3 regions of the Arthrobacter sp. NPDC080086 genome follow, and region 2 is predicted to be linked to each of the others. Evidence: predicted binding sites of a transcription regulator. Region 2 holds the regulator's gene; each other region holds the start of a gene.
What was found. The regulator LexA, encoded in region 2, represses DNA repair genes until DNA is damaged. The targets are predictions, from matches to a motif close to TCGAACANNTGTTCGA.
Positions count from the first base shown of each region.

Region 1: uvrA (excinuclease ABC subunit UvrA) is a predicted target of LexA. The motif match lies at 3,945-3,960, and genes of this name have one in related genera.
Region 3: AB0305_RS16345 (Rv2578c family radical SAM protein) is a predicted target of LexA. The motif match lies at 2,347-2,362, and genes of this name have one in related genera.

Region 1 is NZ_JBFBKP010000004.1:69,332-76,273, forward strand. Features, by position in the region: gene AB0305_RS03160 (lysophospholipid acyltransferase family protein) at 1-54, opposite strand, end outside; gene AB0305_RS03165 (HAD hydrolase-like protein) at 41-763, opposite strand; gene uvrA (excinuclease ABC subunit UvrA) at 955-3,855, opposite strand; gene AB0305_RS03175 (GntR family transcriptional regulator) at 4,019-4,411, opposite strand; gene AB0305_RS03180 (ABC transporter ATP-binding protein) at 4,408-6,147, opposite strand; gene AB0305_RS03185 (ABC transporter ATP-binding protein) at 6,249-6,942, opposite strand, start outside.
Region 2 is NZ_JBFBKP010000076.1:3,789-10,730, reverse strand. Features, by position in the region: gene hflX (GTPase HflX) at 1-732, shown strand, start outside; gene AB0305_RS18950 (ATP-dependent DNA helicase) at 725-2,815, shown strand; gene lexA (transcriptional repressor LexA) at 2,944-3,693, opposite strand; gene AB0305_RS18940 (LysM peptidoglycan-binding domain-containing protein) at 4,309-4,614, shown strand; gene AB0305_RS18935 (histidinol-phosphate transaminase) at 4,732-5,841, shown strand; gene hisB (imidazoleglycerol-phosphate dehydratase HisB) at 6,010-6,636, shown strand; gene hisH (imidazole glycerol phosphate synthase subunit HisH) at 6,633-6,942, shown strand, end outside.
Region 3 is NZ_JBFBKP010000053.1:20,406-27,347, reverse strand. Features, by position in the region: gene AB0305_RS16355 (MFS transporter) at 1-410, opposite strand, end outside; gene AB0305_RS16350 ((deoxy)nucleoside triphosphate pyrophosphohydrolase) at 585-1,028, shown strand; gene AB0305_RS16345 (Rv2578c family radical SAM protein) at 1,136-2,338, opposite strand; gene pcp (pyroglutamyl-peptidase I) at 2,506-3,147, shown strand; gene AB0305_RS16335 (SIMPL domain-containing protein) at 3,185-3,823, opposite strand; gene AB0305_RS16330 (hypothetical protein) at 3,831-4,406, opposite strand; gene pheS (phenylalanine--tRNA ligase subunit alpha) at 4,493-5,554, shown strand; gene pheT (phenylalanine--tRNA ligase subunit beta) at 5,557-6,942, shown strand, end outside.

The DNA.
Region 1 (6,942 bases), on a different contig from region 2:
GGTCGAGCTGACCAGCCCCCGCGTGGTCCAGCGGATCGCGTCAAACATTGCCATCGGTGTGCACCTCGTTCAGGGCCTGCAGGGCACCGGTCCGGACGGCGTCCAGCCGGGTAATCGTGTCGGTTAGGTCGGAGGTGCTGTGCACGACCGCCACCGCGCCCGCCCCGGCGAGTTCGCCGTCGAGCGCAAAACCCCAGCCTACCCCGATGCACTCCAGGCCGTTGGCAGCCGCTCCGGCGACGTCCTGGGCGCGGTCCCCCACCATGACGGCGTAGCCGGTGCCGAGGTCGGCGAGGGCGGCGGCGACGATCCCGGCCTTCCCGGCCGGTCCGTGCGCGGAGGCGGACTCGTCCGCGGCGGAGCCCCGGATGGTGTGGAACAAACCGGTCAGGCCGTGGTGGTCCAGGACGATCCGGGCCAGGTGCTCGGGTTTTTGGGTGGCGACCGCGGCGGGCCGGCCGTCGGCGGCGAAGGTCTCCAGCAGTTCGCGGATCCCGTCGTAGACCCGGCTCCGGGCAATGCCCTCGGCGAGGTAGTGCGCCCGGTAGAGCCGGATGACGTCCTCGAGCCGGTCGGCGGGGACGCCGGCGATCTCCAGCAGGGAGTGGCTGAGCTTGGGGCCCACCATCGCGTCCAGGTCGGCGGGGCCCGGAACGGGCATCCCGAGCTGCCGCAGGGCGGCGGCGATGCCTCCGGTGATGCCGCCGGCCGGGTCCACCAGGGTGCCGTCCAGGTCGAAGATCACGGGCACGGGGGTTGGCATCACGGGCCCTAGTTTCTCACGAGGGGCCGGAAGGCCGAAATTCGTCCAGACGAACGGTTAACCGGAGGCCGGATCCCGTGCGGCACGCTGCCACGGGTGTCGTTCGACGCACAAATGCCCTGTCGCGCCCGGAATTCCGGGTGCGGCAGGGCATTTGCGTGTCGACAGCCTCTTGATGCGTCGAGAAGGGGCTAGCCGAGGATTTCGGCGAGGAACGCCGCGGTGTGGCTGTCCTTGGACTTGGCAACCTGTTCCGGGGTGCCGGAGGCGACGATCCGCCCGCCGCCGGAGCCTCCGTCGGGACCCAGGTCCACGATCCAGTCCGCACTTTTGATCACGTCAAGGTTGTGCTCGATGGTGATCACGGTGTTGCCCTTGTCCACGAGGCCCTGCAGCACCATGAGGAGCTTGCGGATGTCCTCGAAGTGCAGGCCGGTGGTCGGCTCGTCCAGGACGTAGACGCTGCGGCCGTTGGAGCGCTTCTGCAGTTCCGCTGCCAGCTTGACGCGCTGCGCCTCGCCGCCGGAGAGGGTGGTGGCCGGCTGGCCCAGCCGCACGTAGCCGAGGCCGACGTCGACCAGGGTGCGCAGGTGCCGGGCGATCGGCGAGAACGCGGCAAAGAACTCCGCGCCCTCCTCGATCGGCATGTTCAGCACGTCCGCGATGGTCTTGCCCTTGTAGTGGACCTCGAGCGTTTCCCGGTTGTAGCGGGCGCCGTGGCAGACCTCGCAGGGGACGTAGACGTCCGGCAGGAAGTTCATCTCGATCTTCAGGGTGCCGTCGCCGGAGCAAGCCTCGCAACGGCCGCCCTTGACGTTGAAGGAGAACCGGCCGGGCAGGTAGCCGCGGACCTTGGCCTCCGTGGTCTCGGCGAAGAGCTTCCGGATGTGGTCGAAGACGCCGGTGTACGTGGCCGGGTTGGACCGGGGCGTGCGGCCGATGGGGCTCTGGTCGACGTGGACCACCTTGTCCAGGTGCTCGAGGCCCTGGACGGTCTTGTGCCGGCCGGCCACCTGCTTGGCGCCGTTGAGCTTGGTTGCGAGGACCTTGTAGAGGATCTCGTTGACCAGCGTGGACTTGCCGGAGCCGCTGACGCCGGTGACTGCGGTGAAGAGCCCCAGCGGGAAGGAGGCGTCTACGTTGAGGAGGTTGTTTTCCTTGGCCCCGACGACCTTCAGCTCGCGCTTCTTGTCGTACTTGCGGCGCTTCTTCGGCACCGCGATGGCCTTCCGGCCGGAGAGGTAGTCGCCGGTGAGGGACTCGGTGTTCTTCAGCAGGTCCTGGTAGGAGCCGGAGTGGACCACCTTTCCGCCGTGCTCGCCGGCGCCCGGTCCGATGTCCACCACCCAGTCGGCCTCGTGGATGGTGTCCTCGTCGTGTTCGACCACGATCAGGGTGTTGCCGAGGTCCCGGAGCCGGGTGAGGGTTTCGATGAGCCGGCGGTTGTCGCGCTGGTGCAGGCCGATCGAGGGCTCGTCGAGGACGTAGAGCACGCCCACCAGGCCGGAGCCGATCTGGGTGGCCAGGCGGATGCGCTGGGCCTCGCCGCCGGACAGGGTGCCCGAGGACCGTTCCAGGTTCAGGTATTCGAGGCCGACGTCCAGCAGGAAGGTCAGGCGGGCCTGGATCTCCTTGAGCACCTGGTTGGCGATCTGGGCCTCGCGGCCGGTGAGCACCAGGGTGTCCAGGAAGTGGGCGCACTCGCGCATCGGCAGGGCGGCGACCTCGGCGATGGACTTGCCGTTGATCAGCACGGACAGCGAGGCCGGGTTCAGGCGCGCGCCATTGCAGGCCGGGCACGGGACCTGCCGCATGTATTCCTCGTACCGGTCGCGGGCCGAGTCGGAATCCGTCTCGGTGTGCTTGCGGTGCACGTACTGCACGACGCCCTCGAAGCCGGTGCTGTACTTGCGTTCCCGGCCGAAGCGGTTGCGGTACTGCACGACCACCTTGTGGTCCTTGCCGTGCAGGACGGTCTGGCGGGCATCCTTGGAGAGTTTCTCCCAGGGCGTGGTCATGGAGAAGCCGACGTCCTTGGCGAGGCCGCTGAGGAGACGAATCCAGTATTCGGTGGTGGCGGCGCCCATCGACCAGGGGGCGATGGCTCCCTCGGCCAGGGACAGCTCGGGGTTGGGGACGATGAGTTCCTCGTCCACCTCGAGCCGGGTGCCGATGCCGCTGCAGACCGAGCAGGCACCGAACGGGTTGTTGAAGGAGAAGGAGCGGGGCTCGATCTCGTCCAGCGCGAGGGGGTGCTCGTTGGGGCAGGCGAGGTGCTCGGAGAACGCGCGGATCCGCTCGGGATCATCGGCGTCGAGGTCCACGAACTCTGCCAGGACGCGGCCCTCGGCGAGCCCCAGGGCGGTCTCCACCGAGTCGGTCAGGCGCTGGCGGATGCCTTCCTTCACCACCAGGCGGTCCACCACCACCTCGATGGTGTGCTTGAACTGCTTGCCCAGCTTGGGCGGGTCGCTGAGCTGGACCAGCTTGTCGTCCACCCGGGCACGGGAGTAGCCCTTGGCGCTGAGCTCCTTGAAGAGCTCGACGAATTCGCCCTTACGGCCGCGGACCACGGGCGCAAGGACCTGGAACCGGGTACCCTCGGGCAGTTCCTGCAGCTGGTCCACGATCTGCTGCGGGGTCTGCTTGGTGACGGGCTCGCCGCAGACCGGGCAGTGCGGGCGCCCCACACGGGCCCAGAGCAGGCGCATGTAGTCGTAGATCTCGGTGATGGTGCCCACGGTGGAGCGGGGGTTCTTGCTGGTGGACTTCTGGTCGATCGAGACCGCGGGCGAGAGGCCCTCGATGAAGTCGACGTCGGGCTTGTCCACCTGGCCCAGGAACTGCCGGGCATAGGCGGAGAGCGACTCGACATAGCGGCGCTGGCCCTCGGCGAAGATGGTGTCGAACGCCAGGGAGGACTTGCCGGAGCCGGAGAGGCCGGTGAAGACGATCATCGCGTCGCGCGGCAGGTCCAGGTCAACGTTGCGCAAGTTGTGCTCGCGGGCGCCCTTCACCACCAGGCGGGACAGGTCGGGCCGTTCCGGCACCGCGGTGGCCACCCGGGCCGTCTTTCCTTCGGTCCGGGACACGGCTTTTCCGGGCTCCGGCGCGGTGGCGTCAGGCTGGATAACGACGGCGGGTTCTTCAGCTACGGCTTTAGGCACGCTTACCATGCTAATCGAAAACTTCTTCGAATCGCTATTCGGGCGGTGCGTGTGCTAGGGCACCCCGGTCAGGGGCGCTCAACGCCGCTCAGTGGCGGTCGTACGCGGCGGCGAGCAGCTGGACCGCCTCGGCGAAGCTGGCGCCCTTGGCCCGCGCGGCGGCGGCGTAGTCGGCGGCGGACTCGGCGAGGGACCCCCAGGCCTCGTCCCGCGCGCAGACCACCGTGCCGTTGCGGCCCTGGGTGCTGACGACGCCGGCGGCCTCGAGTTCCTTGTAGGCGCGGGCCACGGTGTGCGGCGCGACGCCCAGCTCGGCGGCCAGGCTGCGGACGGCGGGGAGCCGGGTTCCGGGGGCGAGCGTGCCGTCGTCGGCCCGTTCGATGATGTTCAGCCGCAGCTGCTCGAACAGCGGGACGGAGCTGGCGGTGCTGGGCTTCCAGGTGCCCGGAAAGGCGGCCGTGCCGGCGGACGGAGGCGTCACCGGCCGGACTCCAGGGCGTCCGCGGCGGCCGGCAGCCCGGCGAACTGGGCGCGGCACAGCGCGGCGTAGTGGCCTCCCCGTCCGGTCAGTTCCTGGTGGGTGCCCTGCTCAACGACGCGTCCTTGGTCCATGACGAGAATTAGATCAGCGTCCCGGACGGTGGACAAGCGGTGGGCAATCACGAAGCTGGTCCGGTCCTCCCGGAGCCGTGCCATCGCTTCCCGGATCTGCAGCTCGGTCCTGCTGTCCACGGAGCTGGTGGCCTCGTCCAGGACCAGGATGCTGCCGCCGGCCAGGTGGGTGCGGGCGATCGAGATCAACTGGCGCTGGCCGCGGCTGAGCGAGCCGCCGTCGTTGCCGAGGACGGTGGCGTACCCGTCCGGGAGGGCGCGGACGAACGGGTCGACGTGGCTGGCCTGCGCTGCGGCGATGATGTCCGCGTCGGGGGCGCCGGGCCGGCCGTACTCGATGTTGTCCCGGATGGTGCCGGTGAAGAGCCAGGCGTCCTGCAGGACGGTTCCGATGCCCGCCCGGAGGACGTCCCTGGGCAGCTCCGCGATGTCGACGCCGTCGATGGTGATGCGGCCGGCGTCGGGCTCGTAGAAGCGCATCAGGAGGTTGACCACCGTGGTCTTCCCGGCGCCGGTGTGGCCGACGATCGCCACCGTCTGGCCGGGTTCGGCCGTGAAGCTGAGGTCGCGGACCACCGGTGCGTCCGGGCGGTAGCCGAAGCTGACCCCCTCGAAGCGGATCCGTCCGGCCGGAAGGGCGGCGTTGCCGGTGCCGGCTGGCACGGCGACTTCTCCGGTGTCGGCGGGGATTTCGTCCGCGTCGAGCAGGGCGAAGACGCGCCCGGCGGAGGCCAGGCAGGACTGGATCAGGGTGAGCATGCCGCCGATCTGCCCCATCGGCTGGCTGAAGAGCCTGCTGAACTGGATGAAGGCCTGGACACCGCCGATGCTCATGGTTCCCGCGGCCACCTGGAGTGCCCCGATGACGGCGACGGCGATGTAGTTGAGGTTGGCGACGAACAGCATCAGCGGCTGCACCATCCCGGAGAGGTACTGCGCGCTGGAGGCGGCCCGGTAGAGCCGCTCGTTCCCGGCGCGGAAGACCGTGGCGGCGGCCTCCTGGCGGCCGAAGGCCTTGACCACCTCGTGCCCGGAGAAGAATTCCTCGAGGTGGGCCTGGACGGCGCCCGTGCTGCTCCACTGTTCGCCGAAGTGCGCCTGCGACCGGCGAGCCACCAGGACGGTGACCAGGGTGGACACCGGCACGGAGACGAGCGCGATGAGCGCCAGCAGCGGCGAAAGCCAGATCATCATGGTCAGCGCCCCGGTGAGCATCAGGACGGACATGATCAACTGGTTGAGCAGCTGGTTCAGGGACTGGGAGACGTTGTCGACGTCGTTGGTGGCCCGGCTCAGCACGTCGCCGCGGTGCTGGCCCTCGAAGTGGGCGGACGGCAGGACGTGGACCTTGCGTTCGACGGCGGCCCGGAGGCCGTAGCTGAGCCGCTGCACGGCGGTGGCGGTGAGGGCGCCCTGGATCCAGCTGAAGACGGAGGCGCCGAGGTACATCAGCGACACCGCCAGCAGCAGCCGGCCCAGGTGCGCCTCGTCGAAGCCCCGGCCCATGACGCCGCGGACCACGATGTCGGTGGCGTCGCCCAGGTACTTCGGTGCGGCGACGTTCAGGGCGGCGAAGCCGCAGGTTGCCGCGACGACGCCTGCCATCCTGAGCCGCACGGGCCGGAGCAGTCCGAGCAGCCGGGCTGCCGTCCGCCGCCGCGGCGGGGGCGGCGGGGTGACGGCCGTGTCGGCGGCGCCGTCGGCGGTCACAGGCTGTCCGCCAGGATCAGCTGGGAGGCGGCGATGTCCCGGTACGCCGGGGAGCCGGCCAGCAGCGCGTCGTGGCTGCCCTGCGCGCTGACCCGCCCCTCCTCCAGCACGAGAATGGTGTCCGCGTCCGCGATGCTGGCCACCCGTTCGGCCACCACCAGCACGGTGGCGTCCGCCAGCAGGGGTTGCAGGGCGCGGCGCAGCCGGTGGTCGGTGCCGTAGTCCAGGGCCGAGAAGCTGTCGTCGAAGAGGTAGATGTCGGCGTGGCGGAGCAGGGCCCGGGCGATGCAGAGCCGCTGCCGCTGGCCGCCGGAGAGGTTGCCGCCGCCCTGGCTGAGCGGGGCGTCGAGCCCGCCGTCGAGTTCGCGGACGAAGACGTCGGCCTGCGCAGCCTCCAGCGCCTCCCACAGTTCGGCGTCGGTGGCGTCGAGCCCGCCCACCCGGAGGTTCCGCGCCACGGTCCCGCCGAAAAGGTGGGAGTGCTGCGGCACCAGCGAAATCCTGCCGCGCAGCTGGTCCAGGGGCAGCGTGGCGATGTCGGCCCCGCCCAGGAAGACGGTGCCGTGCGTCGGATCCAGGAAGCGTGGCAGGAGGTTCACCAGCGTGGTCTTCCCGCTGCCGGTGGCGCCGATGACCGCGGTCGTGGTGCCGGGGCGGGCCGTGAAGCTGATCCCGGAGAGCACGGGCTTC
Region 2 (6,942 bases):
GAAATCGCGGCCATGAAGCCGGCGCGTGAGACCAAGCGGGCCAACCGCCGTCGTAACGCCGTCCCGTCCGTCGCGATCGCCGGCTACACCAACGCCGGGAAGTCCTCGCTGCTGAACCGGCTGACCGACGCCGGCGTGCTGGTGGAGAACGCCCTGTTCGCAACCCTGGACCCCACCGTGCGCAAGGCCGAGACCTCCGACGGCCTGGGTTACACCCTGGCCGACACCGTTGGCTTCGTCCGCTCGCTGCCCACGCAGCTGGTGGAGGCGTTCCGGTCCACCCTGGAAGAGGTCGCCGACTCGGATCTGATCCTGCACGTGGTGGACGTCTCGCACCCGGACCCCGAGGGCCAGATCGCGGCCGTCCGGTCCGTCTTCAGCGAGGTCGACGCCCGCAAGGTGCCCGAGATCATCGTCCTGAACAAGGCCGATGCCGCGGACCCGTTCGTGGTGGAGCGCCTGAAGCAGCGCGAACCGCGCCACGTGGTGGTCTCCGCCCGTACCGGCGAGGGCATCCCCGAGCTGCTGCGGGCCGTCAGTGAGGGCATCCCGCGGCCCAGCGTGAAGCTGGAACTGATGATCCCGTACAGCCGCGGCGACGTGCTCAGCAAGCTGCACGAGACCGAGGCGGAGATCGTCAGCCTGGACCACGAGGAGACCGGCACGCGCGCCGTGGTCATGGTGCGCGAAGGCCTGGCGGCCGAGCTGGATCCCTTCGTCCGCAATGACTGAACCGGCCGTGGCGGAAGCGGACAGCGACGCACGCCCGGCCCCCGGTGGCGCCACCGGCGAGGAGCTCGTGATCGAGCTCCTCGACCGGGCGGTCGCCGCGATGGGCGGGCAGAGCCGTGACGGCCAGCACGAAATGGCCCGCCAAGTGGCCCGCGCCATCGACACAGGCGACCACCTGCTGGTCCAGGCCGGCACCGGCACCGGAAAGTCCCTGGCGTACCTGATCCCGCTGATCGCCCACTCGCTGGACAGCGACAAGCCCACCCTGGTCTCCACGGCCACCCTGGCCCTGCAGACCCAGATCGTCGGCCGGGACCTGCCGCGACTGCTCAAGGCCATCACCCCTGCCCTGAAGCGGCCCGTCAAGATCGCCCTGGTCAAGGGCCGGTCCAACTACGTGTGCCGGCACAAGCTCGAGGGTGGGTTCCCGTCCGAGGAACCCGCCGAGGGCCAGCTCTTCTCCCTGGGTGAGGACACCTCGGTCCCGCACTTCGCCGCCGCCATGGGCGGTCCGGCCTCGCAGCTGGGCCGGGAAGTGGTCCGGCTCCGGGAATGGGCCGAGAACACGGCCACCGGCGACCGCGACGAACTGCTCCCCGGCGTGACCGACCGCGCCTGGCGGCAGGTGTCCGTCACCGCCATGGAATGCCTCGGCGCGCAGAAGTGCCCGTCGGCCGCCGAATGCTTCAGCGAACTGGCGCGCCAGGACGCGGCGGACGCCGACGTCGTGGTCACCAACCACGCCATGCTGGCCGTGAGCGCCTTCGAGGGCCTGGCCGTGCTGCCCGACTACGACGTCGTCGTCGTGGACGAGGCGCACGAACTCCAGGACCGGGTCACCGGGGCCGTCTCCGGCCAGCTCTCCGTGGCCATGGTCCACGCCGCCGCCTCGGGCGCCCGCAAGCACACCGGCATCACCGTGGACGCGCTGAACAACGCCGCCGCGAACCTCGAGCTCGCCGTCGCGGGGGTTCCCGGCGGACTGATGCCCAACGGCCTGAACAGCGAACAGCTCGACTGCGTGGACCAGCTCCGGGACGCCTGCCGTGCGGCGCTCTCCGACTCCAAGGGAGACGGCTCCACCACGGCCGACGGCGGCCGGCAGCTTGCGCGCTCCCGGCTGATGGTGATCCTGGAGCTCTGCGAACGCCTGCTCGCGGCCCGCGAGAACCGCGAGGTGGTGTGGTTCTCGCGGCAGAGCACCTTCGACCCGCAGCAGGGCTACTCGCAGCCGGACGATTCGGCGCCCGCGCTGATCAACATCGCCCCGCTCAGCGTGGCCGGGCGGCTGCGGGAGGGCCTGTTCGCGGACCACACCGTGGTGCTGACCTCGGCCACCCTCGCCATCGGCTCGGCCTTCGAACCGGCCGCGGGGGGCCTGGGCCTGGTGGGCCCCGGCGCCCCGAGCTGGACCGGCGTCGACGTCGGGTCGCCGTTCGAATACCCCAAACAGGGCATCCTCTACGTCGCCAAGCACCTGCCCAAACCGGGCCGGGGGACCGCGCCCGAGGCCCTGGACGAGCTCGAGAAGCTGATCCGCGCCTCCGGCGGCGGCGCGCTCTGCCTCTTCTCCTCCCGGCGCGCCGCGGAGGAGGCCGCCGACGCGCTCCGGCCGCGGCTGGGCCTGAGCATCCTCTGCCAGGGCGAATCCACCATGACCGCGCTGGTCAAGCAGTTCGCGGACGAACCGGACACCTGCCTCTTCGGCACCATGTCCCTGTGGCAGGGCGTTGACGTGCCCGGCAACTCCTGCCGGCTGGTGGTGATCGACCGGATCCCGTTCCCGCGGCCGGACGATCCGCTGATGACGGCCCGCTCCCGGGCCGTGGCGCAGGCCGGGGGCAACGGCTTCATGAGCGTCTCGGCCACGCACGCGGCGATCCGGCTGGCGCAGGGCGCGGGCCGGCTGATCCGTTCGACGTCGGACCGCGGCGTGGTGGCGGTGCTGGACTCACGGCTGTCCACCGAGCGTTACGGCGGCTTCCTCCGGGCCGCGCTGCCGCCGTTCTGGGCCACCACGGACCCGGCGGTGGCCGTGGCGTCGCTGGAGCGGCTCGCGAAAGAGGCCGCGCAGGGGTCGTAGGCCCCCGGGGCAGGGACGTTCGGCGGGGTTTGGCGGCGCTCAGGCCTCGGCGTCCGGGCGGGGTGGGGTCCCCAGCTCCGGGCGTTCAGCGCGTTCAGCCGGGCCCCTGGCCGGCGGCGTTGCCCGCGCTACAGGGAGCGGAGGACCGAGACGACCTTGCCCATGATGACGGCGTGGTCGCCCAGGATCGGTTCGTACTGGGTGTTCTGCGGCAGCAGCCAGGTGTGGCCGTCGCGCTGCCGGAACGTCTTGACCGTGGCTTCGTCATCGAGGAGGGCGGCCACGATGTCGCCGTTGACGGCGTCGTTCTGCCGGCGAACCACCACCCAGTCCCCGTCGCAGATCGCGGCGTCGATCATGGAATCGCCCGCGACCTTGAGCATGAACAGCTCACCGTGGCCCACGAGCTGGCGCGGCAGGGGGAGGACGTCCTCCACCACCTGGTCGGCCAGGATCGGGCCACCGGCGGCGATCCGGCCCACAAACGGGACCATCGCCGTGTCCGTGGCGCTGGCCAGTTCCGACACCGCGAGTCCGCCGACGGCCTTCAGCCCGCGGGGCTGTTCGACGCCGGAAATCGGGGTGGACCCCTCGTCCAGGGTCAGCGGCATCAACACTTCCATGGCGCGGGGACGCTTGGGGTCCCGGCGTAGGTAGCCCAGCTTCTCCAGCTGGGAGAGCTGGTGGGTCACGCTGGAGAGGCTGGCCAGCCCCACCGTGTCCCCGATCTCGCGCATCGACGGCGGATAGCCGTTGTCCGTCACGGACCGCTGGATGGTTTCGAGGATCTTCTTCTGACGGACGGTGAGGCTCTTGGGCGCCCGGGCAGGCTGGGCGCCGCGCCGGGTTGCCCTCCCGCCGGTGGCTTGTGCTGCCATGGTCCCCGTGCCTTCCGTTCGTGGTGCGGATCCGTGGCCGGCGGACCGAGTGAAGCGGCCCGATTGCTGCGAATCCTAAAAATGTCAGTGCCTGCCGTTTGACTGCTCTTGATCACCGCTGGCGGGTGTTCGACAGGTTTCAGACTGCAGGTGCGGAGTGCGGGTCCTTCGAGGGACCGGTTCCGTGCTTCAAAAATAGGTCAGCCGCCGGTGTTTTTCAAACATTTGTTCTAGCGAGTCTCGACAGAGTTCGTTCATAGGTGCTAAAAAGAGAACAGCAAGATTCGAAGATGTGTTCGAAGATTGCAAGTGGAGAACCACGGCCGGTTTCGGCCTTGTGTTCGAAGCGAATGATGGTTCAGCCGGTTGGCGGCAGGTACGAGGAGTACGCCGGGCGGCAACGACAAGTCCAGGAGGGCTCAGTTCATGTCAGCAAGAATCGCTTTCGCCGGTTCGCAGTTTTCCGACGCCGGAAGGCCGGCACTGTATCTCGTGCCGGATACTGCCACGGCCTTCTCCGGGGCGGTAGCTCCGTTCGCGGCCCCGGCCGACGCTGACGCGACCGCCGGGAGCGCGTCAGCTGTACGCCGGGCCCACTCTTCGGCCCAGGCTCCCTTGCGGCTGACCCGGCGGGGACGCTTCGTCTTCTTCGGACTGCCCTTGATCCTGCTCGCGGCCCTGCTGCTGTCCCTGGCAGGCTCCCTGACCGCGCCGGCGAAGGCCGCCGATTCCCCTGCATCGCTGGCAACCACCCCGACGGTCACCGTGACCGTGCAGCCCGGGGAGTCCCTGTGGACCATCGCCGGCACCGTCGACCCGAAACGGGATCCGAGGGACGTGGTCGCCGAGATCGTGCAGCTGAACAACCTCGACGCCGCGCCGGTCCTGCCCGGCCAGCAGCTCTTCGTTCCGACCCCCTAAGCTGAATCCCCGGGACGGAGCGTCCGCCGAACTTGGTAAGGCCATTCGCCGGCCGCGGGATGGGCCGTCGTTGGTCACGGTTTCCGGCCAGACAGTCCTCTCACTTAAACTGGGGACGTGACTGACCAGCTTGAGCGACTCAACCGACTTCCCCTCCGGACCAACCTGCGGGGCCTGCGCCCCTACGGTGCTCCCCAGCTGGACGTTCCGATTCTCCTGAACGTCAACGAGAACACCCATGGTGTCCCCGCCGACGTGCGGGCAGCGATCGCGGAGGCCGTCTCTGAGGCGGCTGCCGGGCTCAACCGCTATCCGGACCGGGAGTTCACCGAACTCCGCGGGGCGCTGGCCGAATACCTTGGCCACGGGCTGGACGCCACGAACATCTGGGCCGCCAACGGTTCCAATGAGGTGCTGCAGCAGATTCTCCAGGCCTTCGGCGGTCCGGGCCGCAACGCCCTCGGTTTCCCTCCCACGTACTCCATGTACCCGCTGCTCGCTGCCGGAACGGACACCGGCTACGTCGCCGGCGTCCGCGGCGAGGGCTACAGCCTGACCGCCGAGTCCGCCGCCCGGCAGGTCCGCGAGCTGCAGCCGAACATCGTCTTCCTCTGCTCGCCCAACAACCCCACCGGCACGGGCCTTGGCCTTGATGTCGTCGAAGCCGTCTACGAGGCGGGGGAGGCCAGCCAGGCCATCATCATCGTCGACGAGGCGTACCACGAGTTCGCCCACGAGGGCACCCCGAGCGCCCTGATCCTGCTGCCCGGCCGGGAACGGCTGATCGTCTCCCGCACCATGAGCAAGGCCTTCGCCCTCGCCGGTGCCCGGATCGGCTATATGGCCGCGGCTCCCGAGGTCACCGACGCGCTGCGCCTGGTGCGCCTGCCGTACCACCTCTCCGCCATCACCCAGGCCACCGCCCTCGCCGCCCTCCGGCACCGCGAGGCGCTGATGGCCGATGTCGAGGACATCAAGCGGCAGCGCGACCGGATCGTCACCGAGCTGACCCGAATGGGCCTTACCCCGGCGTCGTCGGACTCGAACTACGTCTTCTTCGGCGGGCTCACGGACCCGCACCGGGTCTGGCAGGAACTCCTCGACGCCGGCGTGCTGGTCCGCGACGTCGGCATCCCCGGCCATCTCCGGGTCACCGCCGGAACCGAGGCGGAGACCACCGCCTTCCTGGAGGCCCTGGAACGGATCCTCACCGCCCACCGCGGCTGAGCCCGCGTCCCCCCACATTCCGCACCGCCGGGTCAGCCCCGCCGGCCCCGCGCGACCGCCCCGCCGGCCGCCGGGCGCCCCGGGTGTGCCGGGCCCTAGACTTGATCCAGGACCCGCGCGCCGCCGTCACAGGCCGGGCGACCGCCACTTAGCCAAAAGGACACCCATATGAGCACCACCGGATCAGCCGCTGCCCAGGCCCGAACCGCCTGCCTGGAACGGACCACCAGCGAATCCTCCGTCCTGGTCGAGATCGACCTGGACGGAACCGGCGTCTCGGACATCAGCACCTCGGTGCCGTTCTACGACCACATGCTGACCGCCCTCAGCAAGCACTCCCTGATCGACATGACCGTCAAGGCCACGGGTGACACCCACATCGACGTGCACCACACCGTCGAAGATGTCGCCATCACCTTCGGCGAGGTCCTCAAGACCGCGCTGGGCACCAAGGCCGGGATCCGCCGCTTCGGCGAGGCCACCGTGCCCCTCGACGAGGCCCTCGCACACGCCGTCGTGGACGTCTCCGGCCGACCCTACCTGGTCCACGCCGGCGAACCCGCCGGGCAGGAATACCACCTGATCGGCGGCCACTTCACCGGCTCGCTGACCCGCCACGTCTTCGAGGCCATCACGCTGCACGCCGGAATCTGCCTGCACATGAACGTCACCGCCGGCCGCGACCCGCACCACATCGTCGAGGCTCAGTTCAAGGCGTTCGCCCGGGCGCTCCGTGCCGCCGTCGAGCCGGACCCCCGCGTCGAGGGCATTCCCTCCACCAAGGGCGCACTGTGACCGGGAAGGTGCTGCGCGACGGCGCCATCATCGATCCGGAGGCCAGCCGCAAGCCCGCCTCCCCGGAGGGCAAGCCCACCGTCACCGTCCTGGACTACGGCTCCGGCAACGTCCGCTCCGCCGTCCGCGCCCTCGAGCGCGCCGGCGCCGAGGTCATCCTCAGTTCCAAGCCCGAGGACGTCCTCAACGCCGACGGCCTGGTGGTCCCCGGCGTCGGCGCCTTCGAAACCGTCATGAACGAACTGAAGGCCGTCGATGCCATCCGGATGATCGGCCGCCGCGTCGCCGGCGGCCGGCCGGTGCTGG
Region 3 (6,942 bases), on a different contig from region 2:
ACCAGCGAGGAGGCGATCACCGCGGCGACGCCGAAGAACGCGCCGTGCGGCAGGCCGGCCGCGAAGCGGGACACCAGCATGGTGCCGTAATCTGGGGCGATGACCGAGCTGAGGTTCGCGAGGCTGAAGAACAGCATCAGGCCCAGGGCCAGATACTTGCGGGGGAGCTTCGCGCCGACGGCGGCGAGCAGCGGGGCGCCGACCACGACGCCGAGCGCATAGGCGGAGATCAGGTGCCCGGCCTCCGGGGTGCTGATGCCCAGACCGTGCTCGACCTCCTTGAGCAGGCCCATCATCGTGAATTCCGTGGTGCCGATGCCGAAGCCGCCCATGGCCAGCGAAATGATGGCGAGGGTCAGGTTGTAGGAACCGGTCCGGGGTGTGGTGGGGGCGTCGTTAGTTAAAGTCATCCATCTGCTTTTCGATCAGTGAGTGGTCAGTGCCCGGCCGTGGCCGTGGATCAGGGGTTTGCGCAGTTCCGTGTGTGCCAACGCGTGGCGGGCGGCCCGCTATTCCGGATCCGGACTGCGCGGCCGTTCCATTCTCTCCCGGGGCGGGGGTGCGGCGGCACCTAGACTGGGGTCGTGACTGAACTCATCAACGTCGTCGGCGGTGCGATCGTCGATTCCCTGGCCCGGCCCCGGACCCTGCTGGTGGCGAGGCGGACCGCGCCGCCCCGTTTCGCGGGCATGTGGGAGTTCCCCGGCGGCAAGGTGGACCCGGGGGAGACGTCGGAGCAGGCGCTGCACCGGGAACTGTCCGAGGAGCTCGGTGTCCGGGTTGTACTGGGACCTGAATTACCCGCACCCGGGCCGGAAGGCTGGCCGTTAAACCCGACGGCGGTGATGCGGGTTTGGTTTGCCGAACTCGACGGCGGGACCCCGCAGCCGCTGCAGGACCACGACGAACTCCTTTGGGTGCCCCTGGCCGACCCGGAACAGGTGCTGGCGCTGCTTTGGATCCCCGCGGACCTGCCGATCGTCGAGGCGCTCCTCGCGGCCGTCGCCGCGCAGGCCTCAACGCACTAGCCTCAACCAACTAGCCGCGACCCGCCAGGCCCAGCTCGCCAAGCCCAACTCGCAAGACCTACCCTCTATCCGCAGCCCGGACGCCGCCCTACATGGGTAACCGGACCTCAGAACAGCGTGGGCTGGGCGGCCACCGGTTCGGCGGCCGACTCCCCGGTACCGGAGTGACCGCCGCTGCCCGCGGTGCCCCGTCCATGCCTGATGCGCGCCGAGCCCGGCAGGCTGCCCGCCGGGTACCGGGCCTCCTCGTCGCGCGGGTCCTGGTCGATGTCCTCGTGACTGAAACCCGTGGAGCCGATGAAGCCGTGGCGGGCCTTGAAGAAACGGACCCGGCCGGCCAGCCAGGCGCGGTATTCCTTGGACGCGTAGGACCCGCCGCCGTACAGCCGGCGGTACTTTCCGGCGAGTTGGGGGTGTTCCCTGGCGATCCACTGCATGAACCATTCCCGGGTCCCGGGCTTGAGGTACAGGGCCCCGGCGCTGACTCCCGTGGCCCCGGCCGCCGCCAGCGAACCGAAAAGGGAGTCGAGGGCCTCATCCGAGTCGGACAACCACGGCAGGATCGGCATGGCCATCACGCCGCAGGGCAGGCCGGCCTCGCGCAGCCGGGAAATCAGCTTCAACCGGGCCCGGGGACCGGGTGTTCCGGGTTCCACCGCCTCGGACAACTGCTCGTCCGTCATGGCCAGGGAAATGCCCACGCCCACGGGTACCTGGGTGGCCGCGTGCTTCAGCAGCGGGATGTCGCGGGCCAGCAGGGTGCCCTTGGTGAGGATGGAGAGGGGCGTGCCGGAGTCGGCAAGGGCCCGGATGATGCCGGGCATCAACTGGTAGCGGCCCTCGGCGCGCTGGTAGGGGTCTGTGTTGGTACCCAAAGCCACCTGGTGCCGTTGCCACGACGGTTTCGCCAGCTCACGGCGCAGCACCTCCGCGGCGTTGACCTTGACCACCACCTGGCTGTCGAAGTCCAGGCCCGCGTCGAAGTCGAGGTAGGTGTGGGTCTTCCGCGCGAAGCAGTAGACGCAGGCGTGGCTGCAGCCGCGGTAGGGGTTGATGGTCCATTCGAAGGGCATCCGGGAACCGGCGGCCACCTTGTTGAGCACCGATTTGGCGGTGACCTCGTGGAAGGTGACCCCGGCAAACTCCGGGGTGGTGACGGACCGGACCAGGCCCGCCAGCGGCAGCAGCGCCGGTGCGGGCAGCGGAGCCGTCTGGCCGTCGGGGGCCTGCGTCCCGGTCCTGGGCGTCTCTGCATTGAGTGCCTCTGCATCGACTGCTTGTGCATTGAGTGCCTGTGCGTCCCACCTCATGACCTTATTCGAATATATGTTCGATCTTAAGTCAAGGCTGCCCGTCCCGTCCTACCCCGTCCCGTCTCACCCCGTGCCGGGCAAGCACCGACCCGGCTGCGCCGGCCGGCCGTCACCACCGGTCACTGTCCCTCCGGGGCCGCCGCGACGATTGCTAGGCTGGCCCCATGATCCTCCTGACTGGCTTTGAACCCTTCGGCGGCGAAACGACCAACCCCTCCTGGACGGCGGTGCAGCATGCGGCCGGCGTGCTGCGGGCCGAGGGCCTGGAGGTGGCCACCGTGGAACTGCCGTGCGTCTTCGGCGATTCGCTGGTGGCGCTGGACGCCGCGCTCCGGGAGCACCGCCCGGACCTGGTGGTGTGTGCCGGGCAGGCCGGCGGCCGGACCGGCATCTCCCTGGAGCGCGTCGCCATCAACTGTGACGACGCACGGATCCCGGACAACGCCGGGAACGCTCCGGTGGACGAGCCCGTCCTACCCGATGCCCCCGCCGCCTACTTCGGCACCTTGCCGGTCAAGGCCGCGCTGCAGGAACTGCGCCGCCTCGGAATACCCTCCGAGGTTTCTCAGACGGCGGGAACCTACGTCTGCAACCACGTCTTCTTCGGCCTGATGCACGCCCTCCGCGATGAGCCCGGCATCCGCGGCGGATTCGTCCACGTTCCCTTCGGCCCGGATCAGGTGCAGCCCGGAACCGGCGCGGCCTCCCTGCCGCTGGAGCAGATGGGGGAGGCGCTCGCCGTCGTCGTCCGGACGTCCCTGGCGACCACCACCGACCTCAAGCTGGCCGCCGGCGCCATCCACTGACGCGGAGGAACCACACCTGATATCGCGCTGCGGCGGCTCAGTCGAGGAGCTCCCAGACGACGCCGACGGCGGCGGTGACCGAGGCGCTGCCTGCCTCCACCGCGACGGGCTGGGCCGCGGCCGTGCGCAGCAGCGGCACCGGCGGCAGTGCGGGCGGGGACGCCGGATTCTCGGTCACGGAGAGGACCTTGCCCAGCCGCGCCCCTGCCAGGGCGGCGAACTGCCCTGCCCGCGTCAGCGCGTCTTCCCAGGCCATCTCCCGGGCCTCGGACTCGAGGGCGGCCGGATCCGCGAAGCCGAGGTCGATCCCGTGGAGCCGGGCGTCGTCGGCCCCGGCCCGCACCGCGTCGGCGACGACTGCCGCGGAACCGGCCAGGTCGCGGAGCCGGACCCGGAGCGTCCCGGTCGCCAGGTAGCCCGTCACGCGCTGGCCCTGGCCCTCCTGCCAGGTGAACTCGGCGCGCAGGGACAGGCCGGTGCTGGTGATGTCCCGATCCGTCACGCCGTGGCCCCGAAGTGCATCCGTGATGGCGGTCGCGGCGGCACCGGCGTCCCGGTAGGCAGCCTCCACGCCCGGGCGGCGCGACTCGACGCCGATCGAGAGGGTCAGCAGGTCCGGCGCGGACTCGGCGGTGCCGGTGCCCGTCACGGACAGGGTCCTGGGGGAGTTGGTCATGGTGGTCTCACTTTCCGCCGTCGCGGCCTGAGAGGCCGCGGTTGTTGGGTTCGTCGCGGAGGTCGGGGGAACGCCGCCATCCGCGGGGCCGCGCGTCGACGTGTTCCGGGTAGCCGCCGGCGGCCAGGCCCGCGTGCCGTTCGAAGGGGTTGGCCGTGCCGGGGTTTCCGGCACGGCACAGGGACCAGCCGGCCGCGGCGAAGTACAGGGGAAGGAACGGGATTCCGCAGCACAGCGCGTACTGGGTGCTGTGCCGTTCCTCGTGGCCCAGCAGCCCGGGGAAGCCCGCCCCGTCAGGGAAGCAAGGGGAAGGGGAGGACGAAGAAGAGGAGGATGACGAAGGGGAGGAAGGCGGGGGAGATTCGGCGCCGAAGACCCGGTCCGCGTCGGCCCGAAACAGCACGACATTGCCCACCGTGAATGCCGCCGCGTAGGGCAGTTTCCACCGGTAGCCCGCGGCGAGGATCAGGCCGCGCGGTCCGGACGCCACATGGCAGCGGGCACCCGCGGCCAGCAGCAGGCCCAGCAGGGTGCTGCCGTTGAGCAGGTTGGCCAGCTGCCGCAGCCTCGCTCCGGTCCCCATGGGGCCATGCTAGACCCCGGCCGGGGCTCCGGCGCCGTCAACTAGACTGGTTCAGACACCACCCGACTCGTAGCGAAGAACAGTAGATGACTGACACCTTGCCGGGCGCCGCCGTCCCGAACCTTCTGGATGAAGCCGCCATCAACGCCGCCGTAGAGCAGGCCGTCGCCGCCATCGCCGCGGCCTCCACCCTCGAAGAGCTCAAGGCCGCCCGCCTCGCGCACACGGGCGAGAAGTCCGCCCTGAGCCTGGCCAACCGCGAAATCGGCGGCCTGCCCAAGGACCAGAAGGCCGCCGCCGGCAAGCTGATGGGAGCCTCCCGCGGACGGGTCAACAAGGCGCTCGCGGACCGCACTGCGGAACTCGAGGCCGAGAACGACGCCCGCATCCTGGTCGAGGAGACCGTCGACGTCACGGCCGCCCCGCGCCGTCGTCGTGCCGGTGCCCGCCACCCGCTCTCCACCCTCCAGGACCGCGTCGCTGACATCTTCGTCGGCATGGGCTGGGAGATCGCCGAGGGCCCCGAGGTTGAATCCGAGTGGTTCAACTTCGACGCGCTGAACTTCAAGCCGGACCACCCGGCCCGCGAAATGCAGGACACCTTCTTCGTCGAGCCGCCCGAGGCGCACCTTCTCATGCGCACCCACACCTCCCCGGTGCAGGTCCGCTCCATGCTCGAGCGCGAGGTCCCGATCTACGTCCTCTGCCCCGGCAAGGTGTTCCGCACCGACGAGCTGGACGCCACTCACACCCCGGTGTTCCACCAGTTCGAGGGCCTCGCCATCGACAAGAAGCTGTCCATGGCGGACCTGCGCGGCACCCTGGAGCACTTCGCCCGGCAGATGTTCGGCGACGAGGCCCAGATCCGGCTGCGCCCCAACTACTTCCCGTTCACCGAGCCCTCCGCCGAGCTGGACATCTGGCACCCCGGCGCCAAGGGCGGCCCCCGCTGGATCGAGTGGGGCGGCTGCGGCATGGTCAACCCGAACGTGCTCCGCGCGGCCGGCATCGACCCGGACGTCTATTCAGGTTTTGCCTTCGGCATGGGCATCGAGCGGACCCTCATGTTCCGCAACGAGGTCGGCGACATGCGCGACATGATCGAAGGCGATGTACGTTTCAGCGAGCACTTCGGGATGGAGATCTAACAGTGCGTATCCCCCTTTCCTGGCTGCGTGAATTCGCGGCCGTTCCTGCCGGTGCGAGCGCCGAGGAAGTCATGGCCGACCTCGTGAAGGTCGGCTTCGAAGAAGAGGCCGTGCACCGGCCCACCGACACCCTGCAGGGTCCCATCGTCGTCGGCCAGGTGCTGTCCCTGGTCAAGGAACCCCAGTCCAACGGCAAGACCATCAACTGGTGCCAGGTCCGCGTGGTCCCCGAGGGTCAGCAGCAGACCCTCACCGGCGAGGGCATCGACCCCTCCGGCGTGCAGGGCATCATCTGCGGCGCGCACAACTTCGTCGAGGGCGACAAGGTGGTGGTCACCCTTCCGGGCGCCGTGCTGCCCGGCGACTTCCGCATCTCCGCGCGCAAAACCTACGGCCACCTCTCCGCCGGCATGATCGCCTCCGTGCGGGAACTCGGCATCGGCGATGACCACGACGGCATCCTGGTGCTCTCCCGCATCGGGCTTGACCCGGAAATCGGCACCGATGCGATGGAACTGCTCGGCCTCTACGACCAGGCCGCGGAAATCAACGTCACCCCGGACCGGGGCTACGCGTTCTCGATCCGCGGCGTGGCCCGTGAATACGCCCACGCCACCGGAACGCCGTTCACGGACCCGGCGTCGAAGGTCACCGCCCCGGCGGAACTTTCCGGCGGCTTCGACATCAAGCTCAACGACGACGCCCCGATCTACGGAAATGCCGGCTGCGACCGGTTCGTGGTCCGCACCGTCCGCGGTGTCGACGCCACGAAGCCGACCCCGCCGTGGATGGTCTCCCGGCTGCGGCTCGCCGGCATCCGGTCCATCTCGCTGCCGGTGGACATCTCCAACTACGTGATGCTCGAGCTGGGTCAGCCCACGCACTGCTACGACCTGGACACCCTCACCGGCGGCATCGTCGTCCGCCGCGCGGCCCAGGGCGAGAAGATCACCACCCTCGACGACAAGGAGCGCACGCTCGACGCCGAGGACCTGCTGATCACGGACGGTTCCGGCGCGATCGGCATCGCCGGCGTGATGGGCGGCGCGGCGACCGAGGTCTCCGACGCCACCACCAACATCCTGGTCGAGTCCGCACACTTCGACGAGGTCTCGATCGCCCGGTCCCGCCGCCGCCACAAGCTCCCGTCAGAGGCGTCCAAGCGCTTCGAGCGCGGCGTCGACTGGTACGTCGCCCCGGTGGCCGCCCAGCGCGTGGTCGACCTGCTGGTGGAGCTCGCCGGCGGAACGGCCGACGCCGAGGGCACCGACGTCGGCACCGCGCCGGACGCCGTCACCGTGGACCTCCCGGCAACCTTCGCCTCGGAGCGGATCGGCATCGACTTCACCGAGGAGCAGATCCTCACCTCGCTCCGGGACCTGGGCGCC